Regions from separate parts of the Candidatus Enterococcus palustris genome, predicted to be linked through region 1. Evidence: a T-box and tRNA genes for the amino acid it is inferred to sense, from the RefSeq annotation. Region 1 holds a T-box; the other holds one or more tRNA genes.

Region 1 (15,155 bases):
AAAATCCAACTGATAGTCACAATCAATTATTGATGATAATTAATGAATATATAGAAAAATCTAACTTGATGACCCAAATTCAAAATGGTGCAAGTACGCTCTTACGTTATATTCAAGATATCGGTTCTATTGGACTTTCCTTTGTCCTCTCTTTTATTTTAAGTTTCTTTTTTATGATCGAGAAAAAACAAATGGCAGAGTTTTCTAAGTTATTTTTAAAGAGTGATTTTGACTGGTTCTTTCAAGATATTTACTTTTTTGCAGATAAGTTTGTGAATACCTTTGGCGTCGTGATGGAAGCTCAATTTTTTATTGCTGTCGTTAATACTGGTATTACAACGGTTTGTCTGGCTTTGATCGGTTTTACTCAATTACCAAGTTTAGCAATCATGATTTTTATTTTGAGTTTGATTCCCGTTGCAGGTGTGATCATTTCTTGTATTCCACTAAGTTTTATTGCTTATTCTGAAGGCGGCATCAATGATGTTATCTATATTTTAGTCGTCATTATTGTTGTCCATTTATTCGAGTCTTATGTATTGAATCCTAAATTTATGTCCAGTAAAACGGATTTACCGATTTTTTATACCTTCGTCATTTTATTGATCAGCGAGCGACTATTCGGTGTTTGGGGATTGATTGTCGGTATTCCAATTTTTACTTTCTTTTTAGATATCTTAAAAGTTAAACCAATCCATTCCGACATCGATAAACTCTCTAATTCGTCAAATGAATAAAAAAAGAAAGTGAACGACTGGAGATAATCCAGACGTTCACTTTCTTGTGGCTTTGGCTGTTTTCGTATTTGGAAAATCAGTCAGGCAGCAAAGACTAATTGATTTCGGACCAAATAACTCTATCTTAACTAGCTACCTGTTCCAATAAACCCAATACACGGCCATATATAAGGAATATTATCCAATTCCTTTGCTCCCTTTGAAGCTAAAAACTAGTCATTTTCTACTGAAAAAAATGCTAGCTGAACCACCTTTGTTCAACCCTTTTGAAGATTTCAAATTACTGTAAGATAAACTCTTTTGTCAATTTCACTTTATCACTGAATAATTTCGTTGCTTCAACCGATACTGGTGTTGTCATGTCCGTTAACTTATAAGGAACTTTTAAATTCAGTGTTGCTCCTGGTTGAATCTCAGTCATTGAATCTACATACCCAGATTCTGACATAATTGCTAACTGCAACGCAATACCATTTTGAAAAGCCTTCGTTGTGATCGACGTTAAAAACATTGCATTTTTATCGCTGTTATTCGTAAATTCATAATCGATCACACCTACGTCTTCTCCGTTGTAATCTTTTGCAAACGATAGTTCCTTGATAGCAACGTGATAATCACCTAAATCACCAGCATCTGTTTCAGCAGGAACTTCTGATTCTTGTTTTTTAGTAACCTTACTTGTCGTTGCCTCTTTTTTTTTCGTTGTGTCTTCTTTAGAATCAGAACCCATATTAGCTAGAACACCACCTACTACTAAAACACCGACACCGATCAAAATAATTTTCTTCACGTTCATTTTTTTGTCTCCTTTGTTATTTAGTCCGTTAGTACACATTTATACTACTGAATAATCAAAGAAGAATCTTATGCATTTTGCATAGTGATAAGTAGATAGTCGGTCAACTACCTTTTCGCTCCACCATTTGTCACTAGAAGATATAACACAAAAAAAATCAGCCAGCCAACAGCTAATAAACCATAACCAAGTCCTCGCAAAATCAGTTTTTTTGAATGAAGCAAAGGTATTTTTTCATGAAAGTTCATAAAGTTAGTAAGTAACAACACAGGCAAAACAAATATAGTAAAGCCTTCGATTGTCCGTAATAATTTTTCAGTCATTGAAGTTGCCTCATAGACCATTCCTGGTAGTCCCATTAACATAAGAACATAATAAATAATCGCCAATGTCATCTTCCACGGCTGATCTGTACGAAATCCCGGTACATATTTTCTTAAGAATGACCTAATAGGCGTTTTGACGTTATTTGGTTCGTCCATATCAGTCTTCTCATTCTTGTTTTCTCGGTTATCCAAAACAAGCCTGTCTTCATTATGATGCGTTTCATTTACCCATTGCTTCCATTTTTCTCTAACCACTGTTTTCATTTCTACTGCTGACTGATAACGATCTTTAGGATCAAACCGTGTCGCCTTCAAAATAATTTCGCGTAGAAAAGGATCCGAACTTAGCTTATTTTTAGGATATTCTTTGACCGAACAAATATTGATTACTACCCCTACCGAATAAAGATCACTTCTTGCATCTGATTCAGCAAAACCAAATTGTTCAGGTGAAGCAAATCCAACTGTTCCTAGCTGAATCGTATCCGTGTCTTTCGCGCCATCAAATACCCGCACCGCATCAAAATCGATCAATTTTAGCATACCGTCATTGGTCAACATAATATTCCCAGGTTTCACATCACGATGAACTAATCCTTTATCATGAAGAGCTATTAAGGCATCTAATAACGAAAGTGTCATCTTTAAAATTGTTTCTGTTTCTATCACTTCTGAAGAGCTAATGACTTCCGTCAATGTTTTACCGTGAATAAATTCTTCGTATAGATAGAGTTGATCCCCTTCAATCAGAACTTCCTGAACTTTAGGTAAATTAGTTTGCTTGATTTGTTGTAGTGTGGTCAAGTTATCCGCTAAATAAAGCGGATAGCATTTTTTTACAAAAAACTCCTTTGTATCATTTTTCCTTACAAGGAGCGGTCCGTTGGCTTTATCTGTTAGCGGTTCAATTTCTTTATACGAAAATGGACCTGAATTATTTATGTTTCCCATTTTTACACTCCAATTTTTGTTTACTTTTTTAATTATAACAAATAAATCAATAAAATACGTCCGCTCTTAATGAAAAACCATGTATAATAGCAATAGGATATTTTAAATATAGGAGATCTTGGCATGCAAGAAAAAGATACAGATACATTACTTCACTCATTAAAAAAAGCTGAAAATTTTCAAACAGCTCTGTCTGAAACTCAGGATTATACAATTGACAAAACCTTGAAAGATTACTTAAATCGGTGGCTGATCGATAAGCAGTTGACAAAAAGTACGGTATTAAAAAAAGCTGGAATTACTGAAGCGACAGGCTATCAGTATTTCGACGGGAAAAGAAATCCTTCTAGAGAAAAAATGGTTGCTTTAGCAATCGGCTTAAATTTGGACTTAGAGGAAACCAATGATTTGATGAAAAAAACCAGCTATGCTCAACTCTACCCTAAACACCCTTGGGATGCTGTAGTGATTTATGGTATCACTCATGGCTTGACGATTTCAGAGATCGACGATTACTTATATGATCAAGGACTGAAAACTTTTGGTGAGTAGCCAACAATTAAACAAAAAAATACAACCTATCCTCGTAAAAGGATAATGTTGTATTTTTTATTTAGCCTTTTATTGATTTCTTTTTGCTACTCAACGTAACTAAAAATGACAAGATCGGTAAAACATAACAAAATACCGCATAAGGCAGATAATTGATTGTTGCAATACCTAACGTTCCTGAGATAAACACACCGCTCACACCCCACGGAATCAATGGATTCACCACTGAACCTGCATCATTCAAGCCTCTAGATAACTGGGTCAACGGAACGTTCTTTTCTTTGAATTTATTGATAAAGGATTTTCCAGGTAAAATGATCGAAAGATACTGTTCACCGATTAATACATTGATTCCGATAGAGCTCATCATTGTAAGAAAAATCAATTTGTGTCGAGAATTGATTACTGATTCAAAACGTTGAAGCAAACAGTCGATAATTTCCATTTTCACTAATAATCCGCCTAAAGCTAGGGCCAAAATAATCAACGATACTGACCACATCATACTTTGAATCCCACCTCTAGAAAGCAGTTCATCTACTTGTGCGTTACCAGTGTGAGAAACAAAACCATTTTGGATCATATCGGCTGTTTCTACGAATGAAAAGTGTGCATTCGTAAAAAACATCAACATGAGTGAGGCACAGATACTCAACAGTAATGTAGGAATAGCTGGAATTTTTTTCCAAGCACAGACAAACAAAAGTGCCAACGGAATCAGTTCAATCAAAGAAATCGTAAAATTGTTATTTAAAGTATTGACGATATCATGAATACTTGTGCTATCTAAGGCACCATCATAGCGCAATCCCATAACTAAAAAGTAGCCAAACGAAAGTACCGCTGCTGGAACTGCTGTTTTATATGTATTTTTCAAATGTTCAAATAAATCAACTTCTGAAATCGCTGCGGCTAAATTCACTGTATCTGAAAGCGGTGAAATCGTGTTGCCCAAAAAAGCCCCCGAAACGATTGCACCTGTTGTCAGTGCAGGGTCGATCCCAATTAAACTACCCATTCCTAAAAAAGCGATCCCAATCGTTGAAATCGTTGTAAAAGAGCTGCCAACAGCGCCGCCTACTATTCCGCAAACTATAAAAACAGTCGGAATAAAAAATTTCACTGATAAGAATGAAAAACCTAAAACCATGATCGTTGGAATCGTTCCTGCTGCAATCCAAACACTGATCAACGCACCAATCAAAATAAAAATCAACATTGGAATAATACCAGAAGAAACACCATCAATCAGAGCGTCATGGATGAAATCCCAAGAAAATTTCTTATACACCGCAAACAAAAGTAAATAACCAATCGCAATCAAGATCGCAACATGAGCCGGAATACCAAAACCAATAATACTAATACCGATCATCAACAGCAATGTTACTAATAAGAAAACAGCTTCATTAAAATTCACTTGATATTTTTTCATACATTGTTCCTCACATTTTTCGTAGAAAGTCGATGAATATTCTTATTCATTTTCTTTCATTTATTTTTTATAGAAAAGCTGCAGCTGTGACAAAGCAAATTTTTCGCTTTGTCACACCCACAGTGGTCAATTTACAATCGTTTATTCAGCGTAGATTGCTTCTAATTTTTCTTGGATCGCTGTTTTGATTTTTTCTGCATATTCGTCAAAAACTTCTTTATCATTCATGTATGGTGACATACCAGCAGCACGTAAGATCGTTACTTTGTCCGCACGTTCCCATTCAGCACGAGAGAATCCTAAGCTGTTTACAAATTCAAATGGGCTGTGGCCGTATTCTTCGATAGCAAAATCTGTATGAGATGTAATGAATTCGTTGTTATATAATCCACCTTTTGCGTATGAAGCATAGTCATAGAAATCGTGGTTTAATTTGTTCATTTTCACAAGATCAGTATTGCCTTTTTCATTGAATACATAGTCCACCATATTAAAATCTGGTTTTGTTAAAGCATGGATTTCGATTGTTTTATCGCCGACTTTGAATTCTAATCCGTCGATAAAGTGATAGAAATGATATGCTCCTTCAATACTTGCGCCCATCAATTTACCGTAACCTGTTACGTTAAGCGGCAAGACTTTATGTGCTGTCCAAACAGCTGCAGCCGTTGCACCAGCTTTAGAGCCTTCAAGAATATATGCGCCAAGTAAAGCTGGAATATCTGCGCCTTTTTCAAATACATAAGTTGCAAAATAAGAAATCACGTCACGCATACGGATGTCTTTGATGACAACACCACCAGCTGAATAAGGGATATAGCCCATTTTATGTGGATCGATCGTGACAGATTCAGCTTGTTCGATTGCTTTGAAAGAGTCATAAACTTCTCTTGTCAACCAATCATTTTTCTCTTGGAAGATGTTATGTTTGGCATAAACTTCTTCGATTTTATCCCATTCGATAAATTGATCGTTTTCGTCTAAGAAGATTGAACGTCCATAGCCACCGTATGCTGCATCAACGTGTACATAGAAGTAGATGCCTTCTTTGGCTAATTTATCACGTAAAGCAATGATTTGATCGATACGATCGACTTGTCCTTCTTCTGTTGAACCAACCACACCAACAACTCCAAGAGTCGGAATTCCTTGTGCAGCTAAATCACGGATTTGTACCTCTAATTTGTCAATATCCATACGGTATTCACTGTTTACTTCACCAGCGATAACTTGATCTAAACCAATCCCAATGATGTCAGCAGCTTTCAGCCATGAATAATGTTTTGTTTGAGGAACGATCCATTTACCTAATTTGTCTAAGTTCTTACCACTGCGGGCTGATTGAGCTTTGATTTCGTCAAATTGGTCTTGTACTTGATCTAAAATATCTAAGACTTCTGTTGTTGACATATTCAATAATTCCCAATCTGATTTCCCAGCAACCATTTCTGGTACTACAGCTTGGATAGCAAATGGTAAAGATTTCATATTGCGGGCATACCATAGACCTTCTAAGTTTGCGATCGAACCATCAGCCGCAATATGACCCCAGCCATCTTCATAACCCATCAATGTAGCAAATTCTAACCCAACTTCTTCTTCCATTTGTGACGTTGCAGGTGATGACTCATACGCCACGTTATTACCGTTCCAAAGCATTGCAGTTGTATAGGCGATAATTGATGGCATTAATGTTTCAGCGTTCATATGCCCCCAGAAACGACCTGCTGAGTGCCATGGAAGTGATTCGGTACGTAAACGAGAAGATAATACATTGAAAACACTTCTCATGTTGTCTGCTGTTTCTTGGAAACTTTTAGAACTTCTATCTTGTGGTGAAATCACTGGTAAATCTTGCGGCATGTAATTTTGTCTCCAGCCCACATGTTCATCGATCATTTTATTTAATAGCTCTTTGAATAAATCAACGTTTTCACCTTTGTCGCCTATAAATAATGCTTTTAAATTTGTATCATCAGTATTGAAATTTTTCATGATATTTTCCTCCAATAGTTTCATAATTGATCATGCTAAAAAGTTTAGTTTTAATCGTTCTTTCTTATTTATCTGTTTTCTTCCATTCTGGTTTCTTTCTCTTATAAATGAACAATGCAATACCGATCATAATAACAGTTGCCGCCACTTGGAAAATAATATAAGCTACATGTCCACTTTGAGGAACTGAAGTTGGCGGAATCAAGCTGACTAGAATCGTAACAACCACACTCACGATCGCTAGAACTGAAACAAACCACATCAAACCATTGCCTTTACTTCCTAATCGAAATGGACGTTTCACAGTTGGCATACTGTAACGTAATTTGATCGCTGAAAGTGAAATCAGTAGATATACGACACAATAAAGGATCGTTGTTGTGATCGTGATGATCAAAAATGCCGCACTGATATCTGGTACAACAACATATAAGAACGATACAAGTGAAATGACAATCGCTTGGATCATAACAAACACAATTGGAATTCCTTTTGCATTACGTTTTTGGAAGAATGGTGGTAAGTTTCCTTCTTCTGCTACTTTGATCATTGATTTACTTGGACCTAAAACCCACGCACTCAATTGAACTAATACACCCACTAAAATCATCAAAGAAATAATATTATTGAAAATCGCTGGAATCCCAAGATCTTGTGTCATGATCACAAATGGTTGCGTGATATTGGCAAGTTCCATTTTTCCGGCTGGTACACTATCTGCTACACTTAAACCAGCTGCTAAGTTAAACACAACTAATAGTAAAACAGAAGCAATCACAGCAATTGGATAATTCCGTTTTGGATTATCGATATTGTTTGCATGAACAGATGAAATTTCTACTCCAGCAAAAATGAAGATAATTCCTGTCAAAGTTGGTAAACTACCTAAATCGCTAAAGTCAGGTAATAATTTACTTGCTTCAAAATGACCTAAGTAACTCTCTTGGTTGATGCCGTGTTTTGCCATGTACATCATTCCTAAAACAACTAGAGCAACAAAAGGAATATAAACACCGATCACAGCACCCCAGTCACCTGCAATTTTGACCATATCAAATTTCAAGTTCAATAGTGTAATGCCCCAATAAGAAATCAAGATCATGATAAAAATGAATAAATTATTATGTCCAAGGTCTGGACGGTCGATTACGTAACCAAGTAGTACACCTACAGTTGAAGCAACCATTACCATTCCGAAAAACATTTGTACCCATAATAACCATGACGTAACAAAACCCCATTTTTCACCAAACGCATTACGAACCCAGACTTGCGGTCCGCCCTCTTCTGGCCAGCCAGTTGAAAGTTCTGCTGAAATCAAAGCAATTGGTAAGGCAAAGCAGCAAGCTGCGATCAACATATAAAAAATTTGCGCCCATCCCGTTGATGCTAATGTTGGAACACTACGAACCGTTCCAAAAAAGGCCATGGTAATTCCGATTAATCCAAATAATGACAATTTCTTATTCATGTTTCTATTTGACCTCCTGATTAAATTTATTTTTTGTTTCCCACATGTGAAATCACTCCCAAAGTATAGGTAGCTTTTAGCCCCAAGTCAAAAAGAGTAGAATTAAAAAAAAAGCCCGTTATTTAAGATTTATGTACTCTATACAGCGCGTCAGCACTGCGCTACGCTAAAGCATTTATGTGAAAAAATCGCATAAAACAGCTTTTTGTAAAAAGGTCGTTCGCAATTGTCAGAAATCCTATTTGACCCTTCCGTCTTTCGAAAAACCTAGATTAAAGTGAAGTCCGATTATATGAGAAAGAGCTCATTTAAAAATAATAAAAGAAAAAAAGAAGTATTTGACAAGTTGGTTTATTTGTCGTAAAATTGCTACAAAATAACATATCAAACTTTAATAAAGCGAAGTAGCAAGAATGTCCCTATTTCAGAGAGTCAACATTTAGTGAGAGTTGGCATATACATTTTTTGTGAATTACACTTTTAGTTTCCTACCGTAAGTAGGCGTCTATCTACGATACAGATTTGAGAGGTATATGAGTTTTTCGTATACAATTTGGGTGGTAACACGGCGAAGTTCGTCCCATAGGCATTGAGCCTATGGGGCGTTTTTTATTTTATTTAGGAGAGGAAGAAGAGACATGACAAACATTATTGATGAATTAGAGTGGCGTGGCGCCATCAACCAACAAACAGATAGCGAAGGTTTGCGTGAATACGTTGAAACCAATAGCATTTCACTATATTGCGGTGTGGACCCTACAGGAGACAGTATGCATATCGGGCATTTGATTCCCTTTATGATGTTAAAAAGATTCCAAGCATTTGGACACCATCCATTTATTTTAATTGGTGGGGCTACTGGTACAATTGGTGATCCGAGTGGACGTACAACAGAACGTCAATTACAAACAATGGAAACTGTTCAGCACAATGTTGATTCTTTAACAAGACAAATGGAAAAATTATTTGCAGTGGACACAGATAACACACTAACTTTAGTGAACAACTACGATTGGACACACAACCTTACTTTGTTGGATTTCTTAAGAGATTACGGTAAGTTCTTCAACATCAATACAATGCTTGCCAAAGATATCGTAGCAAGCCGTTTAGAAACAGGGATTTCATTTACAGAGTTCACGTACCAAATTCTACAATCAATGGACTTTTTACACTTATTCCAACACAACGACGTTCGCATGCAAATCGGTGGCGCTGATCAGTGGGGCAATATCACAGCAGGTCTTGACTTGATCCGTAAAAAAGAAGGTGCTGATGCAAAAGCCTTTGGTTTAACGATTCCATTGATGCTAAAAGCGGATGGTACAAAATTTGGGAAAACAGCTGGCGGTGCCGTTTGGTTAGATCCTGAAAAAACAACACCTTACGAGTTCTACCAATTCTGGGTTAACCAAGATGACCGTGACGTAATCAAATACTTGAAATTCTTTACCTTCTTAACAAAAGAAGAAATCGATGCATTAGAAGTTAAAGTAGAAACTGAACCACATTTACGTGAAGCACAACGCGTACTAGCTGCAGAAATGACAAAATTCGTGCATAGTGAAGAAGATTTAAATGATGCTTTAGCAATCTCAGAAGCATTATTCTCAGGTAACGTAAAAAATCTAACTTCAAAACAAATTGAAGAAGGCTTTAAAAACATGCCGACTGTCGAAACAGAATCACTTGATCAAAACCTTGTTGATTGGTTGATCGAACTTGGCATTGAACCATCTAAACGCCAAGCGAGAGAAGACATCTCAAACGGTGCGATTTCGATCAATGGTGATCGTATTAAAGAGTTGGACTTTATTGTTACAGCAGAGCACAGTTTTGACGGAAAATTCATTATTGTTCGCAAAGGGAAAAAACAATACACTTTAGTGAAATTACTTTCTAAGTAAAAAATAGTTAGTCTATTTCTAAAGGGTGAAGTAAAACTGAAAATCAGTTTTACTTCACCCTTTTACATTTATTTATTCAATTTACTGGACAAAATACAAAAAAGTTTTATAATAAAAAATGCTTGCTACGAAACACATTGAATACTATGAACTAATGTTGAAAATTACAACGAAAGAATTTAAGTTGATGATGAACAGTACAAGACTTTCATAAGAAAGTCTTAATCATTTGTATTAGATAGCTGCACAAATCGATCCTTAGGAAAATAGATAAATTGGCAGTGAGACAACTTGCGTCTCAAAGTAAATTTCCTAATTTTCTACAGAATCAAACGATTTGTTCCGCTTTTAAATTTAGGAGGAACTTATGAAAATCGACAAGATACAAGACGGCCACGGCGATGAGTTTTTCCGCTCTCTATTAGCTTTAGAAACATTGGAGGATTGTTACAATTATTTTGATGACTTAATGACATTAAAAGAATTGGATTCTATGATACAGAGATTTGAAGTTGCAAAGTTACTATTGTTGAATAAAACCTATAGTGATATTGCGGAAGCTACTGGCAGCAGCACTACAACGATTTCTAGAGTGAAACGAATTATTGATGAAGGTAATGGCGGATTACTTGAAATGGTCCATAGGATCGATGAACAAGATGGCGAAGAATTGCATCATTAGAATAATAGTATTATTTTACAAAATAATTAGAAGTTCTAAAAGTTAAGCTCATTCCTTAACTTTTAGAACTTCTTTTATATATAAAGTTTCCTAATAGCTCTGATTGTCTTATAATAGAATAAATAGTGATAAATCATAAAAAATAGTTAATCTTAATATATCATTAGATAAACAGAAATAATTCAACATATCAGGAGATTATACATGAAAAAAACAATAGTTTCACTCTTAAACTACCTATTCATCTGCTCAATTCTTTACACATTGTACGGTGCACTTAGAAGTAGCCTGTTAGATATCTCAAATATAAATGATAAAATCTGGGTATTCTTGTTATGCCTACTTTTTATTAGTGCTATTATCTTTTGTTCAGAAAGTAGCCGTTTATATTTAAATAAAAAAAGCAAGCAATGGTTCGAATTTTTCAAAAAAAATATAGAACTAATTACAAAGATGCTCTTTATTTTAACGATTTTTTTACAAGTAATCATCTTATATTATATTCATGTACCACTTGATTGGGATGTAGACGGGATCCACGCAAGTGTAACGGAGCTGATTAAAAATTCCCCAGATTCAATTGCCAGCATCTATTTATCAGGTAATCCCAATAATAGCTTGTTTTTCTTTTTAATGTATTTTATAAGTCAAATAGGGAATTTTTTTCATCAATCTTTAGGTTATTCTTGGATGTTTTGGCAACTGGTAAACACCATTTTTATGGATATCGGCTTTATTTTTATTTTTCTAGCAGCTAAAAATCTATTCAATAAAAAAGTAGCCTACCTTTCATTTTATCTAGCATTTATACCATTAGCTTTGTCACCTTGGATGTTAGTTATTTATACAGATATTATTATGTTGCCAGTCATTAGTATTATTTTTTGGCTCTATTCTCTAGCTATCAAAAATCACAAGAAACATCTAATTGTTTTTTTAGGTATTTTGACTGCCGTCTCTTATCTACTAAAACCTTCTTCTATTGTTTTTTTAATCGCATACATCCTAGTTTCGCTGATTACATTAATAACAGAACATAGAAAAATTAAATTAAAAAAAGTAATATTGATTACACTGCTTTTTTTCCTGCCTTTTGCTGGAACACTCAAACTGTTTCATACATTTGAGAATCATCAAAAACTTGTGATCATTGATAAAAGTAAAGCTAAACCTTGGCAGCACTTTGTAATGATGGGGGTGAGAGGATCTGGTGGCTATAGTGTTGAAGATACTGATACTATAAATTCACTCCCTTCAAAACAAGATAAAATCAACTACGCAAATAAAGAAATTGTTGCACGCTTAAAAAATCATGGGTTTATCGGATATACAAAATTTTTAATGAAAAAGCATCTCAACAATACAGATCGTGGTGACTTTGGTTGGGGCAGAGACGGAAATCCCCAAGTATACGTCAAATCGAATGATCCTATACAAATTTTCCTAAGAGATACTTATTATCAGCAAGGAGAAAAGGTTAAAACAGTACGCATTTTTATGCACTTAATGTGGATTGTCACTCTACTAGGTCTACTATTCGCCACAAAAAAAGAAGAAAAAAATGAAGATACTGATTATTTACTAGCTATTTTCAAATTAACTATCTTAGGCGCTTTTTTGTATCTTCTTCTATTTGAAGGTGGTCGATCCAGATATTTGATTCAATATCTTCCTACTATATATATATTGTCTGCTTATGGTTTTTACAGTAAACTTCCAACAATTGAACAAAATATAAAAAAATTATAGTAAAAAAACACCTGCCAAGTAGTTGAATCACAACTCGGCGGGTGTTTTTCACTCTAACAAAAGACCGAGCTTGGCTAGCTCGGTCTTTCTTTGTGTGACAAATATGCTATTTAAATATGAATTGGCAAACCTAAAGCCAACTCAGAAGCATCCATAGTAATTTCCCCTAAAGATGGGTGTGGATGGATCGTTAATGCAATATCTTCGGCATTCATGCCAGATTCAACTGCTAATGATAATTCAGAAATCATATCACTTGCGCCAACTCCGCCGATTTGTGCTCCGATAATGACATTGTCTTCGTTTGTTGTTACCAAACGTACGAATCCTTCAGTTTTACCTAAAGAGATAGCACGGCCGTTACCAGCGAATGGGAATTTGTAAGCTGTTGCTTCTAATCCCGCTTCTTTGGCTTCAGCAATTGTCATACCAACGCTTGCTAATTCTGGGTCAGTGAAGGCTACAGCAGGCATTGCTTTGTAGTCTACTTCTACTTTTTTACCAGAGATTGCTTCTGCCGCAATTTTTGCTTCGTAGCTTGCTTTATGAGCAAGAGCAGCACCTGGTACGATATCACCAATAGCGAAGATGTTTGATACGTTTGTTCTACCTTGTTTGTCCACTTTTACTAAACCACGTTCGCCAACTTCAACACCGGCTTGTTCTAAACCAAGATCATCAGTGTTTGGACGACGTCCAACTGTTACCATTACATAGTCAGCAGTGACTGATTCTTCTTTGCCGTCTACTTCATATTTTACAGTTACGCTGTCGCCGTTGTCGATTGCTTCTTTAGCCATCGCTTTGGTTACAACTGTTACATTTTTCTTCTTGAAGTCATCTGTAACTAGTTTAACCATGTCTTTTTCATACGTTGGTAAGATTGAAGGACTGCCTTCTAAAATCGTTACTTCAGAACCAAGGTTAGCATAAGCGCCACCTAATTCTGCACCGATAACACCGCCACCGATGATAACAAATTTCTTAGGTACTTCTTTCAAGTTCAAACCGCCAGTAGAATCTAAGACACGTCCGCCAAATTTAAATCCTGGGATTTCGATTGGACGAGAACCTGTTGCTACGATTGCATTATTGAATGAGTAAGTTTGAGCTGAATCTGGGTGGATCACACGTAATGTGTTTTCATCAACGAAGAACGCTTCTCCTTCAATAACTTCGATTTTATGTTTTTTCATAAGGAAGCTAACGCCAGTTGTTAATGAATTAACAACTTGGTTATCTTTCCAATCTTGAGTTTTTGTAAAATCTAGTTCTACACCTTTAGTTGTTACACCAAACATTGTTGAATCTAGTGATTCTTGATAGTGATGTCCTGCTGCGATCAATGCTTTAGAAGGAATACATCCAACGTTTAAACATACACCGCCGATAAACTCACGTTCAATGATCGCAACTTTTTGACCCATTTCAGCAGCACGAATTGCTGCAACGTATCCTCCAGGGCCTGAACCAATTACGACTGTATCTAATTCAATGGCGAAATCTCCTACTACCATGTGATAATCATCCTTCCATTAATAATAATTCTGGATCAGCTAATAAACGCTTGATGTTGTTCATTGCTTTTTGAGCAGTTGCTCCGTCAACAATACGGTGGTCAAAACTCATTGAAAGTTTCATTACACGACCAACAACGATCTCTCCATCTGCATTTACAACTGGTTGAGTAGCAATCGTACCAACACCTAAAATCGCAACTTCAGGGTAGTTGATAACTGGTGTGAACCAGCCGCCGCCAACTGAACCAATATTACTGATTGTGATAGAACCATCACGCATATCCGCACCAGTTAATTTGCCTTCAATTGCAAGAGCTGCTTTTTCGTTGATTTCATCAGCGATAGCAAACATGCTCTTAGTGTTCGCATTTTTAACGTTTGGTACATATAAACCATGATCAGTATCTGTTGCGATACCAATGTTATAGTAGTTTTTATAAACGATTTCTTGTGCTGCATCATCAATTGATGCATTCAAGATTGGGAATTTTTGAACTGTTGCTGTCAATGCTTTCACAACGTATGGTAAGAATGTTAATTTTGTACCATTTGCTGCTGCAACATCTTTAAATTTCTTACGGTGATCCCATAATTTAGATACTTCAACTTCGTCATGCAATGTAACGTGTGGCGCAGTATGTTTACTGTTAACCATCGCTTTAGCAATTGCTTTACGAGTTGGCGTCATTTTCTCACGAGTTTCAGCTTCACCTAAGTCAGAAACAAACGGTTTAGCTGGAGCTTTTGGTGCTGCTGATTCAGTTGTTGCTGTTGCTTGTGGTGTTGCTGCAGTTTGTTCAGCTTGCGCTGGTGCTGCTGCTTGTCCGCCACCTGAAATAAATGCTTCGATGTCTGCTTTTGTGACACGTCCACCTTTTCCAGTTGGTGCAACTTGTGTGATGTCTACATCTTTTTCACGAGCAAATTGACGTACCGATGGCATAGCCAAGACACGTTTGTTTGGATCAGCCGCTGCTACTACGCCAGTTGACGCTGCAGGTGCTGGTGCTGCTTGTTCTGTTTGAGCAGGAGCA
Region 2 (15,155 bases), 300 kb from region 1:
AACAAACTGACCGTAAGGTCATAAGGTTAAGTGAATAAGGGCGCACGGTGGATGCCTTGGCATTAGGAGCCGATGAAGGACGGGACTAACACCGATATGCTTTGGGGAGCTGTAAGTGAGCTATGATCCAGAGATTTCCGAATGGGGAAACCCAACATCTTTTATAGGATGTTACTTGCCAGTGAATACATAGCTGGTTAGAGGTAGACGCAGAGAACTGAAACATCTTAGTACCTGCAGGAAGAGAAAGAAAATTCGATTCCCTGAGTAGCGGCGAGCGAAACGGGAAGAGCCCAAACCAACAAGCTTGCTTGTTGGGGTTGTAGGACTCCGTTGTGGTAGTCTGTCAAGATAGTCGAAGAACCTGGAAAGGTTCGCCAAAGTGGGTAATAGCCCCGTAGACGAAATGTTGGCAACACCTAGGAGGATCCTGAGTACGGCGGAACACGAGAAATTCCGTCGGAATCCGCGGGGACCATCCCGCAAGGCTAAATACTCCCTAATGACCGATAGTGAACCAGTACCGTGAGGGAAAGGTGAAAAGCACCCCGGAAGGGGAGTGAAATAGATCCTGAAACCGTGTGCCTACAACAAGTCAAAGCCCGTTAATGGGTAATGGCGTGCCTTTTGTAGAATGAACCGGCGAGTTACGATTGCATGCGAGGTTAAGGTGAAGAGCCGGAGCCGCAGCGAAAGCGAGTCTGAATAGGGCGAATGAGTATGTAGTCGTAGACCCGAAACCATGTGATCTACCCATGGCCAGGTTGAAGGTGTGGTAAAACGCACTGGAGGACCGAACCCACGTACGTTGAAAAGTGCGGGGATGAGCTGTGGGTAGCGGAGAAATTCCAAACGAACTTGGAGATAGCTGGTTCTCTCCGAAATAGCTTTAGGGCTAGCGTCGAAGTTAAGAATGATGGAGGTAGAGCACTGTTTGGACTAGGGGCCCATCTCGGGTTACCGAATTCAGATAAACTCCGAATGCCATTCATTCATATTCGGCAGTCAGACTGCGAGTGATAAGATCCGTAGTCGAAAGGGAAACAGCCCAGACCACCAGCTAAGGTCCCAAAATATATGTTAAGTGGAAAAGGATGTGGGGTTGCACAGACAACTAGGATGTTGGCTCAGAAGCAGCCACCATTTAAAGAGTGCGTAATAGCTCACTAGTCGAGTGACCCTGCGCCGAAAATGTACCGGGGCTAAACATATTACCGAAGCTGTGGATCACACCTCTGGTGTGATGGTAGGAGAGCGTTCTAAGGGCGTTGAAGGTCGATCGTGAGGACGGCTGGAGCGCTTAGAAGTGAGAATGCCGGTATGAGTAGCGAAAGACGGGTGAGAATCCCGTCCACCGTATGACTAAGGTTTCCTGGGGAAGGCTCGTCCGCCCAGGGTTAGTCGGGACCTAAGCCGAGGCCGATAGGCGTAGGCGATGGACAACAGGTTGATATTCCTGTACCAGTTGTTTTTGTTTGAGCAATGGAGGGACGCAGGAGGCTAAGGAATGCATGCGACTGGAAGTGCATGTCCAAGCAGTAAGTCTTGAGTAGAGTCAAATGCTTTACTCTATACGGACAAGCTGTGATGGGGAGGGAAATAATAGTACCGAAGTTCCTGATGTCACACTGTCAAGAAAAGCTTCTAGTGAGAAAACAACTGCCCGTACCGTAAACCGACACAGGTAGTCGAGGAGAGTATCCTAAGGTGAGCGAGCGAACTCTCGTTAAGGAACTCGGCAAAATGACCCCGTAACTTCGGGAGAAGGGGTGCTGACTTCGGTCAGCCGCAGTGAATAGGCCCAAGCGACTGTTTATCAAAAACACAGGTCTCTGCAAAATCGAAAGATGAAGTATAGGGGCTGACGCCTGCCCGGTGCTGGAAGGTTAAGAGGATGGGTTAGCTTCGGCGAAGCTCAGAATTGAAGCCCCAGTAAACGGCGGCCGTAACTATAACGGTCCTAAGGTAGCGAAATTCCTTGTCGGGTAAGTTCCGACCCGCACGAAAGGCGTAACGATTTGGGCACTGTCTCAACGAGAGACTCGGTGAAATTTTAGTACCTGTGAAGATGCAGGTTACCCGCGACAGGACGGAAAGACCCCATGGAGCTTTACTGTAGCTTGATATTGAGTGTTTGTACCACATGTACAGGATAGGTAGGAGCCGATGAACCCGGAACGCTAGTTTCGGTGGAGGCGCTGGTGGGATACTACCCTTGTGTTATGAACCCTCTAACCCGCACCACTTATCGTGGTGGGAGACAGTGTCAGGTGGGCAGTTTGACTGGGGCGGTCGCCTCCTAAAGAGTAACGGAGGCGCCCAAAGGTTCCCTCAGAATGGTTGGAAATCATTCGCAGAGTGTAAAGGCAGAAGGGAGCTTGACTGCGAGACTTACAAGTCGAGCAGGGACGAAAGTCGGGCTTAGTGATCCGGTGGTTCCGCATGGAAGGGCCATCGCTCAACGGATAAAAGCTACCCTGGGGATAACAGGCTTATCTCCCCCAAGAGTCCACATCGACGGGGAGGTTTGGCACCTCGATGTCGGCTCGTCGCATCCTGGGGCTGTAGTCGGTCCCAAGGGTTGGGCTGTTCGCCCATTAAAGCGGCACGCGAGCTGGGTTCAGAACGTCGTGAGACAGTTCGGTCCCTATCCGTCGCGGGCGTTGGAAATTTGAGAGGAGCTGTCCTTAGTACGAGAGGACCGGGATGGACTTACCGCTGGTGTACCAGTTGTTCTGCCAAGGGCATTGCTGGGTAGCTATGTAGGGAAGGGATAAACGCTGAAAGCATCTAAGTGTGAAGCCCACCTCAAGATGAGATTTCCCATTTCTTTAAGAAAGTAAGACCCCTGAGAGATGATCAGGTAGATAGGTTGGAAGTGGAAGTGCAGTGATGTACGGAGCGGACCAATACTAATCGGTCGAGGACTTAACCAAAGTAACGAAATAAAAAAGTTTTTTCGGAATGTTTGATTACTACTTCAATCCAGTTTTGAGTGAATAATCACTCAACTTAATAGTAACAACACCCAGTGTGGTGGCGATAGCGAGAAGGATACACCTGTTCCCATGCCGAACACAGAAGTTAAGCTTCTTAGCGCCGATTGTAGTGAAGGGTTTCCCTTTGTGAGAGTAGGACGTCGCCACGCTAATTATTCCGGCATAGCTCAGTTGGTAGTAGCGCATGACTGTTAATCATGATGTCGTAGGTTCGAGTCCTACTGCCGGAGTTCCTTAATATAGGATTTATGAGTAATATTTTGCTTCTTTTAACTCTGGAGAGTTGTCCGAGAGGCCGAAGGAGCATGATTGGAAATCATGTAGACGGTGAACGCTGTCTCAAGGGTTCGAATCCCTTACTCTCCGTATTAAGTTTTTATTGGCCCGTTGGTCAAGCGGTTAAGACACCGCCCTTTCACGGCGGTATCACGGGTTCGATTCCCGTACGGGTCATTTATATTTATTGGAGGTTTAGCTCAGCTGGGAGAGCACCTGCCTTACAAGCAGGGGGTCGGCGGTTCGATCCCGTCAACCTCCATTAAATTACGGTTTGGTAGTTCAGCTGGTTAGAATGCCTGCCTGTCACGCAGGAGGTCGCGGGTTCGAGTCCCGTCCAGACCGTTTCATTAATTTTTGGCGCAGTAGCTCAGTTGGTAGAGCAACGGATTGAAGCTCCGTGTGTCGGCAGTTCGATTCTGTCTTGCGCCATTTGGAGGAATAGCGAAGTGGCTAAACGCGACGGACTGTAAATCCGTTCCTTAGGGTTCAGTGGTTCGAATCCACTTTCCTCCATTACATAGTAGGGATATAGTTAAACGGTATAACTACGGTCTCCAAAACCGTCATTGTGGGTTCGATTCCTACTATCCCTGTTAATAGTTTATGGCGATTGTGGTGAAGTGGTTAACACAGCGGATTGTGGTTCCGCCATGCGTGGGTTCGATCCCCATCAGTCGCCCTTAGCTTTTAAAATTATCATATGCTTTATGGCGATTGTGGTGAAGTGGTTAACACAGCGGATTGTGGTTCCGCCACGCGTGGGTTCGATTCCCATCAGTCGCCCTTAGTTCTAATATTGGGGTATAGCCAAGCGGTAAGGCAACAGGTTTTGATCCTGTCATGCGTTGGTTCGAATCCAGCTACCCCAGTTTTCTCTAATAGAGAATGTTTCATTTATAATATGGCGGTATAGCCAAGTGGTAAGGCAGAGGTCTGCAAAACCTTCATCACCGGTTCAAATCCGGTTACCGCCTTGCAAATTTATTTCATGCCGGCGTGGCGGAATTGGCAGACGCGCTGGACTCAAAATCCAGTGCCCGCGAGGGCGTGCCGGTTCGACCCCGGCCGCCGGTATAAAAGATAAGCCAACGTTGGTGAAACGTTGGCTTGTTTTTTAATATTTTAATACATTAGTTAAAAGGAGGTTATTATGAGGAAAATAAGAGTTTATTGTTTATTTATCTTGCTAGTTGGCTATATTAGTCCAATCATTGTAAGCGCCGAAGAGATCAACGAGTATAAACTAGATGAATCTGCAGAACAACACATAGAAAACAGTTCAGAAAAATTCAGTACATACGATAATGAAGCAGAAGAAGTTATGCCTCAGAAAGAGAGTACATTAGATACTTCAAGAAGTGTGCCTGAAGTATCTAATGAAATAAAAGAAGAAAAAAGTGGGAAAGTAATTGTTGCCTCAGGAATGTTCGGAACGAGTAAATGGCAAATAGATAATTCTGGAGCTTTACATATAGGTAGTGGTGACTTTATAAATACTAGAAATAGTTCACCTTGGTTTCCATATAGAAATCAAATTAATAAAATAGTTTTTGATGGACCTGTGAAAGCTAGCAACAATTCCTCAAATCTTTTTTCTAATTTAGATCGAGTTGTCGAATTTGAGAATCTTGGTGAGTTTGATACAAGTAATGTTACTCTAATGCGAGATATGTTTTCAAATACAAGTAGCTTAGTAAGTTTAGATTTATCTCATTTTGATACAAGCCGAGTAATTGATATGGGATTCATGTTTTCTTACGCAAGCAGTTTAACAAACTTAAATTTATCAAGTTTTAATACAAGCAATGTAGTTTATATGAGAAGTATGTTCTTTGGGACGCAAAATATAGATCATTTAGATTTATCAAACTTTGACACAGGTCATGTAGAAGATATGAGTGGTATGTTTATGAGAAGTGGAGTAAAAAACTTCGATATCAGTCGTTTTGATACAAGTAATGCAACAGACATGAGTGGTATGTTTAGTGGTCTTGATTTGGATGGTTTAGATCTATCTCATTTTGATACAAGCCAAGTGACAAACATGTCAGCTATGTTTGGCTGGAGTCAAATAACGAACTTAAATGTTTCTAGCTTTGAAACAGCTCAAGTCAAAAACATGGATGAAATGTTTACAGGGACTCAAATAGATAGTGTAGACTTATCCAGTTTTTATATAAATAATGTGAAGAATATGAATAATATGTTTAGTGGTAGCCAAATAAATAGTATCGATATATCTAATTTTGATACAAGTAAGGTAGTTTATATGTATGAAATGTTTGCACGTATGAGTGAACTTAAACATATCAATCTTGGCGAAAATTTTCAATTTAAAGATGGAGTAACATTACCTTCTCCAAGTAATATTTTACCTTATTATGGAAAGTGGCAACGAGATCATGAAGGAATAGTCTATACATCAGAAGAATTAGCAAATCAATATGATGGTTTAACAATGAAGGGAAATTATTATTGGGCAGAAAAACGGCCCAAGTTAGAAGTCAGAGACTCTACAATTTATACGGGAGACGAATGGAATCCACGAAATAATTTTATTTCAGCTGCTGATGAAGAGGGGAATACCCTTTCATTTGATCCAGCTATGACTACTGATACTGTAAATACTGAGTTCCCAGGAACCTATGAAGTTACGTATACAAATAACAGTGTGTCTAAAACAATCATAGTGACTGTAAAAAAAAATCTAGAAACGATCGAGGCTGAAGATACTATCATTTATGTTAATGATAGGTGGGAAGCAAAAGATAGTTTTCTCTCAGCTACTAATAGAGATGGAGAGAGTATTGAGTTTAATGCTAATATGACTGCAGATACTGTGAATACTACTATTCCTGGAACGTATCCTGTAACTTATAAAAATGGAAGATCATCAAAAACAATTGAAGTGATTGTAAAAGAAAATAAAGAAAGTATTTATGCTAAAGATTCTCTTATTTATGTTGGAGATAACTGGGAAGGGTATGACAGTTTTGTATCAGCAACTGATAAGGATGGAAATGAATTATCTTATAATGATTCCATGCTATCTGGAGAAGTAGATACTAAAGTACCAGGGATATATAATGTTGATTATACTAATGGTGAAGCTACAATTAAAATAACGGTCACTGTCAAAGATAACCTAGCTAGTATTCAGGCTAACGACTCAACTATTCATGTTGGTGACAATTGGCATGCAGAAGACAATTTCAAAGGGGCAACAGATAAAGCGGGGAATCAGCTAAGTATCAAAGATATAACCGTTACTGGAAAAGTCGATACCTCAAAAGCAGGTAAGTATGAAATAACATATGCTTATGATCAAGTTTCGTTGACCATTTTTGTGTTTGTTGAGGAAAATAATGATCAGAGCAGCATTGACAAGAATAACTTCGGAGATAAAATGGATAACAATTTAAAAAATGAAAATAGTACTAAAAAGAATACTAATCATGTACTTCCTAAAACAGGCGAGCAAGTCCATATGTTGTCTATAGTATTTGGTCTATTTATTTCTATGTTATCTGTTATCATGTTGAAAATAAGAAAAAAAGTTTTATAGTGCGTAAGAAAACGTAAAAAAGAGGAAAGACACTCAGTTGTTTTTCCTCTTTTTTGGTGCACAAATAGTATCAGATACTAAGCTTTTTTGAGAATAGTTGTTCCACCTGTTCTTCCGCCCATTGACACCATCTCAGTTCTTCTTCACAAATACGTATTCTTCTTTGGATGACAAGGAAACGCCCAAAGTTTCTGTTCTGTTCAACAGGATCACTCAACTGTTCTATTTGTTCTTGCTTTTCTTGGTTTTGCTTTAAAATTTTCAGCTGATGCTGTCTTCTTTCAAAAAGTAGCCCTTTGACTGTGTGTTTATCTAGAATAGAAGCAACATAGATTTTAGCTAGAAATTCGTCTTTTTGAGAGGGCTCCTTGGTTTCTTCTTGAATCCAGAGATTAACAACTTCTTCTCCTTTTTTGGTCAAATGATAAATCTTTTTTTGAGTATGTGTGTCATCAGTTTCTACCGATACATATTCGTCTTTTAAAAGTTTCGCCAGAGAAGTGTAAATTTGACTGTGATGGGCTTCCCAAAAAAGAGCAAGGTATTGCTTTAATTCATAACCAGTACAAGGTTTTCTAACTAACATACAAAGTAAAATATAACTAAGAGTATTCATTGAAGCTAGTCTCCTTTTATTTTTTTCTTTATTATACCATAAAAATATATGTATTAATAAACATGTAAATATTGACATGTTTATTTTTTTGTAGTATCTTTTTATAGAAAGAAGGGAAATAAATGGAAGAAACAGGTATTTTAGAGGAACAAGTGGAGATAGAAACTAAGGCGGGTTTGCGATCGGCATATGCAGTGGCATTTACATGTATGATTGCATTTATGGGAATTGGTTTAGTTGATCCTATTTTGAAAACAATTGCTAGACAATTAGATGCAACGCCAGCTCAAACAACTTTATTGTTTACGAGCTACATGTTGGTGACAGGAGTCATGATGTTGTTTACTGGTTTTATTTCTAGTCGAATAGGTGCAAAGAAAACATTGATTTTTGGACTTATTATCATTATAGGATTTTCATGTTTAGCTGGTTTTTCTGAAACAATTGAAGGACTGATTTATTTACGTGCGGGCTGGGGTTTAGGAAATGCTTTATTTATTTCAACTGCTTTATCAGCTATTGTGGGTGTGTTAGCCGGGCAAACAGAGAAAGCAATTATTATGTACGAAGCATCTATGGGACTTGGAATGGCTATTGGTCCGTTGCTTGGTGGTGTATTAGGAAGCATGTCTTGGCGTATGCCATTTTTTGGTGTAGCTACTTTGATGCTTATTGCAAGCTTTGCGATTGGTCTTTTATTGACTCCTATCGCTAAACCAAAGAAAAAAGTTACTCTTTGGGCAGGGATCAAAGCTTTAGGTAATCATAAATTACGTTCAGTTGGCATTATTGCACTACTATATAATTTTGGTTTCTTTACCTTATTAGCATATGCACCATTTTTACTGGAAGGATTTTCTGAAATGCAAATTGGATTTGTCTTTTTTGGTTGGGGCGCATTATTAGCTGTTGCATCGGTATTCATTGCACCTATTTTAGAAAAACAGATCAATACGTATCGTACGATTTTACTTGCATTATTTTTATTCTTTGCGTGTTTGTTCTTTATTGGCTTCAGCGCCCAAAAACCTGGATTGGTTGCAGCAGGCGTTATCATGGCAGGCTTTTTCCAAGGTCTGATCAATACACTTTTGACAACGATTGCTATGGAGATACCTGAGATCGAAAGAAGTGTAGCATCATCTTCTTATAGTTTTATTCGTTTTTTTGGCGGAGCGATTGCGCCATTTATTGCTGGTAAGCTAGCGGAAATTTGGAATACAAGTATACCCTTTTATTTTGCTGCCTTTATGGTTCTAATAGGTCTTGTATTTGTGGTCGTTCATAATCAATATTTTGCTACAGAAGAAGAGTATGAATAGAAGAATTTAAAAAACGCAGCATCTCTGAGAACTTCGAAGATGCTGCGTTTTTACTAATATTAGTATTACATTTTTAGGTATTTCATAAATTCAATATACAAACGAACGATCTACTATCGTTATAGTAATAGTTTTTGTATCTGGAAATCAAATAAACGATTCGCTCATAAAAAAAGCAGTGATATAAAAGATTTCATCTTTAGGAATAGAAATGGCATAGTAAGCTTCTAAAAATTGACTATTTTTTTGAACAATAGAAATTTCATTTGAATATTTTTCCTTAAACGTTAAAGTTTGCGGGAAAGTACTGACATTTTTTCCTTGTTTTAAACGATCGATCATACAAACGATATGACAAGACAATCCAATTTTTATTTCATAAGAGATAGCCGGATTGATTTCTGCCGCCATCGTTTCCACCCATTCTCGAATCGATAGAATCAAATTCTCACCATCTTTATATTCCAACATAGTTGCAATATTTAGACGCATGCCTTCAAAGGCGATTTCATAATCGATAAGTGATTGGATTTTTTCTGTTTTTGTTTCGTCTAGTGCATCAGTAATTGAGAAATGCGGTGCAGTGAAAGGATATTGAAACGTACCGATCGTACAGATTATTTTTCCAGATTGGCTTAAGTTTGCGACAGTTTGTTCAAGTAATTTTTGATCTGTGATTTGTAAAGATACAATTTCACAAGCAGAACCTCTCAAATTCAAACGGCTACTTAGCATTTTTTTGATCATTTGAGCCGATCCTTCTCCAGTAGTGCATAAAGTGAGTATATATAATTTCGACGGTCTTTTTTCTTCTGAATGTTTTTTATAAGTAGAAAGTCCTCTGATATTTATAGTTGCTTCAAATATTTCATTTAGTCCATAGCCAAGTGAGGCTTTTCTACTTGCTTCTAAGACATGAAGTGTACTAACTAATTCAATACAACGGATTTGAATATTTAATTTTTTCTCTAATTCATCACTGAAATTAATCAAAGAGCCCATGTCTACTAGTAAAAGAACGTCTTTTAACTGCTCTTTTGAAGAAAGATAATTTTGTATATTGGTCAAAGCGGTAATCGGTTTCTCGTCAAGACTCATATCAAAACCTACAGCTATTTGTTCACCCAATAGCTTATTAACGACTGTCGCCATACTGGTTGCCGTGGATTCACCATGAGCCACAACAATGACTTCGACCTTCGCTCTTTTTTTACTTTTATTTTCATCGGTTGTAAAAAATAATGCAAGAAAGGCAACTTCATCTTCAGGTAGTTGAATACTAAAATCAGTCTCAATAACCGAAAGACAATGCTGTGCTGTTTCAAAATGTCTAGGATATTCTTTTTTTATCTCAGAGATTCTTGGGTTAATGATAGTTTGACCTCTTTTTATTCTCTGAATCGTGTTATATAGATGAAGAGAGAGTCCATAACGAACATTATCAGGTAGATAAACATTCAATAATCGAGAGGCTTTTTCACAGACTTTATTAGCAGTTGCCACAATTTCTGATCCGACTATTTGTTCTAAATTAGTTAAATCGATTGTTGAATCATTATCATATGAACGATAGTAATTAGTGATCGTGGTATCGATAATCTCAGAAGTTTGGGAAAAATCAAGACCGATTCGTTCCATATCATTCATTTTTTGTTCAATGATTTGGTAGATATCATTTCCGTTCGTCGTATCTTTAGGTAAAAAAAGAGTGGTTTCTTCTTCATTAAAAAGAAAAAATCGAGCATTCATATTTGGTAAAAGTAACCATATTTTTTTTCGGTCTTCATTGTTGTAAAGACCTTCACGGATATAATGTGGTAATTCATAACTACCTATTTTAATAGTTTCTTCTTGTCGAGCAATAAATTGCGCATAAGCTTTTGCACAAAGCAACTGAATATCTGCTTTTAGTTGACCTACATTATTTGGACAATGATAGCCTAATAATGCTCGAATCGTATTGGTGGAAACTTCTATCGCTGTCCCTAATTTTTTAGTCTCCATTTGGAAAAACGTTGCAATCAAGCCTAGTCGTTCTTCTAGTCCTCGTTCAATTAAGCTTGGGATTTCGATTCTCATTGGAATTCTACGAATAAAGGTTTGTAGTAAAGAGGAAGAGGTATCTTCCGTTGTTGCACAAACGAGTAGTACTTGTGCCTGTCTTTCACTACTGGTCTCACCAAGTCTTCGATAAACGCCGCGGTCAATAAAAGTAAACAACATTTCTTGTCCTTCAGGAGGAAGGCGGTGAATTTCATCAAGAAATAGGATACCCCCATTGGCTTTTTCTAATAAGCCAGTTCGATCACTGTCTGCACCTGTATAAGCACCCTTGAGAACACCAAAAATAGAGCCGACCAATAATTGAGGGTTGTTGGCATAGTCAGCACAATTGAAGGTAACAAAGTTAGAATCCGCTTTCACTTTGTTTTGAGAGACTGCATAAGTATAAATCAATTCGGCGAACATACTTTTTCCGACACCTGTTTCGCCAGTTAATAAAATATGCATGCCATTTGGCGGGTATAAGACAGCAGCTTTAGCCTGTTCACCACAGTGAAACAAACTAGGGCTTTTTTTGATGAAGTCATCTAAGATATTCGTTTCAGTTTCTTCTTTTGGATTAGTTGAAAAGAAAAAAACAGGCTTCGTTCCATTTTTTTCTGCTTTGCCTAATTTAACTAATTGATTTAAGTCACTACTAACATTTGCTCGTGTAATGTTTAATTGTTCTGCGATTTCACTTGCTGTGACTGGTGTTTTTTCAGAATATTGGCGTAGTAATTCTGCCACTTTATCGATTCTTTTCATTTTTCCCCGACCTTTGATAAATATGTGTTTTTGTGTTCTACGGATTAAGTATACTGGTGTGAAATGAAATAGTCAAAGTCATGTGTTTTATTCTTGACAATGTGTTTTATCGCTGAGTTGGAATGTGTTTTGTTTTTTAGGAAATATGAAACACATTTGATGAGAACCTTGTTTCATAGCCTTTCTAATCGTTTGGCACGTTTATTGCTTATATAAATATGACAACGTAACGAGTGTTTGAAAGGAGAATGTCAAATGATTTCAGAGACAGATGTAATGCAAATTATTGTGTATGCTGGCAATGCCAAGTCACTGGCAATGAATGCAATCAAGGAAGCAAAAGGTGGAGAAATAGAGGCTGCCAAAAAAATGTTGGAGGAAAGCAAGAGCAATCTGAAAATTGCACACCAGCATCATACAGATATTTTACAGAAATTTGCGAACAATCCAGAAGAACCAGCAAATATGTTTTTGACTCATGCACAAGATCATATGATGGCCGCTATCACAGCAACAGATTTTTCAAAAGAATGTATCGATTTACATGAAGAGATACAAGAAATGCGTATTTTAATTAAACAGAATGCATAAAATAAAAAGGAAAAGGTGATTAGGATGAAAATTACATTAGCGTGTGCAGGTGGAATGTCCACAGGAATGTTAGTTAAGAAAATGGAAGAATATGCGAAATCCCAAGGAATCGAAGCAGATATTTCAGCCTGCGGACTTAGTGAATTAGAAGAACGAGTAACAGGTTCGGATATTATCTTGTTAGGACCTCAAGTTGGTTATCAATTGGACGATGTGAAAAAAGAATATCCAACTATTCCAGTACTTGTGATTGAAATGATGGATTATGGCATGATGAATGGGGAAAAAGTCTTTAAGAATGCTCAAGAAGTTATTGCATCTAATTAGGGTTAGTTAAAGGAGGAATACAAATGTCAGAAACGAAAAAAAGTTCATTTACTAATGGGTTGAACGTATTTGTCAATAAGTTTTCAAATAATACGTTTGTTAAAAGTATTGCGAATGGTATGATGATGACGCTGCCGATTACCATTGTGGGAAGTTTGACAACAATAATCGGTATGATTCCAGGTTTGCCAGAAATAGTTGTGAAGGCTTGTTCGCTTGGCACATCAATTTCAAGTAATTTAATTACGATTTATGTGATTATTGGTATTTCAAGTGCAATGGCCAAAGAGAAAAAAGGTGATATGATTTCTTCGATTATCTTAGCGTTAGCGTCGTTCTTCGTTTTAACACCAATAACTGCATTTGATATTGGTAAAGAGAAACCGGCGATGGCTTTTGAACTAACCTACCTAGGCTCAAAAGGGATTTTTGTTGGAATGATCGTTGCATTGGTTGTAACCTGGGTGTTTGCTAAGATGGTCGAAAAGCGTATCACGTTTAGAATGCCAGAGAGTGTTCCTACAGCAATCGCTAAAACATTTGAAGCAATTGTTCCTGCTGCAATTATTTTTATTGTTGTTATTCTAATAAGTACAGCATTCGCTGAGACGAAATTTGGAAATGTTCATGATTTTATTTATACGAATCTTCAAACACCACTGGAATCTTTAGGTGGTTCAATATGGTCTGCACTATTTATTATGTTCTTATCAGAATTGCTATGGTTTTTTGGTATTCATGGAAGTATGGTTGTAGGTTCTGTTATCGCTGTTTTATTTACAACACAAGCATATGCTAATATGGAAGCAGTAGCGGCTGGAGAAGTAGCGACAAATATTATCAATTCATTCTTCTTAGATGCTTTTAAAGGCCCTAGAGCTTTAGCATTAGCTGTGATTTTAGTATGGATGAGTAGAAGCGAAAAGTTCAAGTCGATTGGTAAGATCTCTTTAGTGCCTAGTATTTTTGGGATTACTGAACCAATGAAATTTGGTATTCCGATGATCATGAATGCAGTCATTTTTATTCCTTTAACTCTTTCGGCAGCTGTTTGCGTAGGAATTGCTTATTTGGCAACGATTATAGGATTTTTACCAGTTATTAGCGTGAATGTTCCTAAAAATCTGCCGACCTTCTTATCTGGTTTTATGGCCGCTGGTTGGCAAGGATTAGTCGTTCAGCTGATTCAATTTGTTGTGGTATTATTATTGTATCTGCCATTTATGAAAAAATTAGATAGTCAAGGTGTTGCTGATGAAGCCGCAACTCTTGAAAATAATTAGGAGCGTGAAATAATGCAAACACTTCAAGTGAAAAGAGAAGAAGATGAGTTAGCAATCTATATTCCTGAAATAGCTGAGCTTCCTGTAAATGTTTACTATGGACCTGATAGTTCAGGAAAAACCGAGTCTAATTATATAGAATTCACTGAAAAAGGTTGGCAAAAAGTGATTGATCCTAATTCTAAAGAGCGAAATTACTTTAAATTAAACATAAATTCAGAAACCTTTATTGGAGCTGAACGACGCTTACCATTAAGAAACTTGTATAATTGTCGTGATATGGGAGGTTATCTAACGAAAGATGGTCGTTTAACAAGTTGGGGAAAAGTCTTTCGTTCAGATGCACTTCATCAAATCGATGTGGCAGGACAAGCCTATATCGAACGTATGGGCGTTAAACGAATTATTGACTTTCGTTCACCAGAAGAGATTGCAAAAGACCCAAATAAAGCGATTTTAACCAGTGAGATGTTCAATTTCAATCCCCATGCCGATGTTGCCCAACAAGCTAGTACGCAATCAGTTTCTAAGAAAGATGAAGATAAAATCATTCAATTAGAAAAAATGGTGAAGACTGAGGCAGGTCGAGCTCAGTTAATCAAAAACCGTAACATCATGATTAAACAGATGGAACAATTAGTATTAGGAGAAAATGCTATTGAAGCATATAAACATTTTTTCGAAATACTATTACAAGATTCTGTCACACCATTGATATTCCACTGTCAAGGTGGAAAAGATCGGACTGGCTGGGCTGCAGCATTGTACTTAGGTGCACTAGGCGTTGGAAAGGAACAAATCTATGAAGATTACCTACTGACGGATAAGATGAATGCCCCGAGAAATGCTAAAAGAATGGCTATCTACAAAAAATATACTGACAATGAAGATGTTTTAGCTTTTTTAGCCTCACTTCAGCAAACCAGAAGAGACTATCTTGATGGGGCGTATACAACGGTAGAAGAAGGTTATGGTACGATAGAGCATTATTTAAAGGAAGTATTAGAGATAGATGCTACACAATTGGAGATTTTAAGAACTAGATACTTGTATCCAATCGAATAGATAAAATTATGAAAAGTCAAAATAGTGAGATGGAATCAGTAATCTGTCTCGCTATTTGTTTGCGATAAGTAACAAAATAGTTGATTTACAAATTTAGTTCATCCTAAAAACTAAACGTTGTTTTTTCCTATGTTGACAACGCTTTACTTTCATGTTTTAATAACAAGAGAAATTAAGATTGTTACTGAATTTTCAGGCTATACTTCATTTCTTTTTATCAACATTTAATTAGCTAGCTGATCTAATCTCATTGAGGGGACAATATGGAAGTAAAAAAAGTAATCAATAATAATATTA

What was found. A T-box is a leader RNA that pairs with one kind of tRNA and senses whether it is charged. The one in region 1 lies ahead of tyrS (tyrosine--tRNA ligase), so its partner is inferred to be a tRNA-Tyr.
Region 2: it encodes a tRNA-Tyr, which carries the amino acid that the T-box ahead of tyrS (tyrosine--tRNA ligase) is inferred to sense. The anticodon was not compared.

The regions. Positions count from the first base shown of each region.
Region 1 is NZ_CP147244.1:1,265,297-1,280,451, forward strand. Features, by position in the region: gene A5821_RS05970 (AI-2E family transporter) at 1-737, shown strand, start outside; gene A5821_RS05975 (DUF5067 domain-containing protein) at 1,018-1,533, opposite strand; gene A5821_RS05980 (serine/threonine-protein kinase) at 1,641-2,810, opposite strand; gene A5821_RS05985 (helix-turn-helix domain-containing protein) at 2,934-3,362, shown strand; gene nhaC (Na+/H+ antiporter NhaC) at 3,424-4,797, opposite strand; gene tdc (tyrosine decarboxylase) at 4,939-6,792, opposite strand; gene tyrP (tyrosine-tyramine antiporter) at 6,857-8,263, opposite strand; T-box leader at 8,646-8,849, shown strand; gene tyrS (tyrosine--tRNA ligase) at 8,902-10,170, shown strand; gene A5821_RS06010 (YerC/YecD family TrpR-related protein) at 10,538-10,852, shown strand; gene A5821_RS06015 (glycosyltransferase family 39 protein) at 11,057-12,601, shown strand; gene lpdA (dihydrolipoyl dehydrogenase) at 12,712-14,118, opposite strand; gene A5821_RS06025 (dihydrolipoyllysine-residue acetyltransferase) at 14,126-15,155, opposite strand, start outside.
Region 2 is NZ_CP147244.1:966,809-981,963, reverse strand. Features, by position in the region: rRNA gene A5821_RS04630 (23S ribosomal RNA) at 25-2,936, shown strand; rRNA gene rrf (5S ribosomal RNA) at 3,033-3,148, shown strand; tRNA gene A5821_RS04620 (tRNA-Asn) at 3,156-3,229, shown strand; tRNA gene A5821_RS04615 (tRNA-Ser) at 3,277-3,365, shown strand; tRNA gene A5821_RS04610 (tRNA-Glu) at 3,381-3,452, shown strand; tRNA gene A5821_RS04605 (tRNA-Val) at 3,465-3,537, shown strand; tRNA gene A5821_RS04600 (tRNA-Asp) at 3,547-3,620, shown strand; tRNA gene A5821_RS04595 (tRNA-Phe) at 3,635-3,707, shown strand; tRNA gene A5821_RS04590 (tRNA-Tyr) at 3,711-3,791, shown strand; tRNA gene A5821_RS04585 (tRNA-Trp) at 3,801-3,871, shown strand; tRNA gene A5821_RS04580 (tRNA-His) at 3,885-3,957, shown strand; tRNA gene A5821_RS04575 (tRNA-His) at 3,989-4,061, shown strand; tRNA gene A5821_RS04570 (tRNA-Gln) at 4,076-4,147, shown strand; tRNA gene A5821_RS04565 (tRNA-Cys) at 4,182-4,252, shown strand; tRNA gene A5821_RS04560 (tRNA-Leu) at 4,269-4,352, shown strand; gene A5821_RS04555 (bacterial Ig-like domain-containing protein) at 4,429-6,843, shown strand; gene A5821_RS04550 (PadR family transcriptional regulator) at 6,914-7,459, opposite strand; gene A5821_RS04545 (MFS transporter) at 7,582-8,781, shown strand; gene A5821_RS04540 (sigma 54-interacting transcriptional regulator) at 8,929-11,592, opposite strand; gene A5821_RS04535 (PTS lactose/cellobiose transporter subunit IIA) at 11,848-12,183, shown strand; gene A5821_RS04530 (PTS sugar transporter subunit IIB) at 12,208-12,510, shown strand; gene A5821_RS04525 (PTS sugar transporter subunit IIC) at 12,534-13,793, shown strand; gene A5821_RS04520 (tyrosine-protein phosphatase) at 13,806-14,858, shown strand; gene licT (BglG family transcription antiterminator LicT) at 15,122-15,155, shown strand, end outside.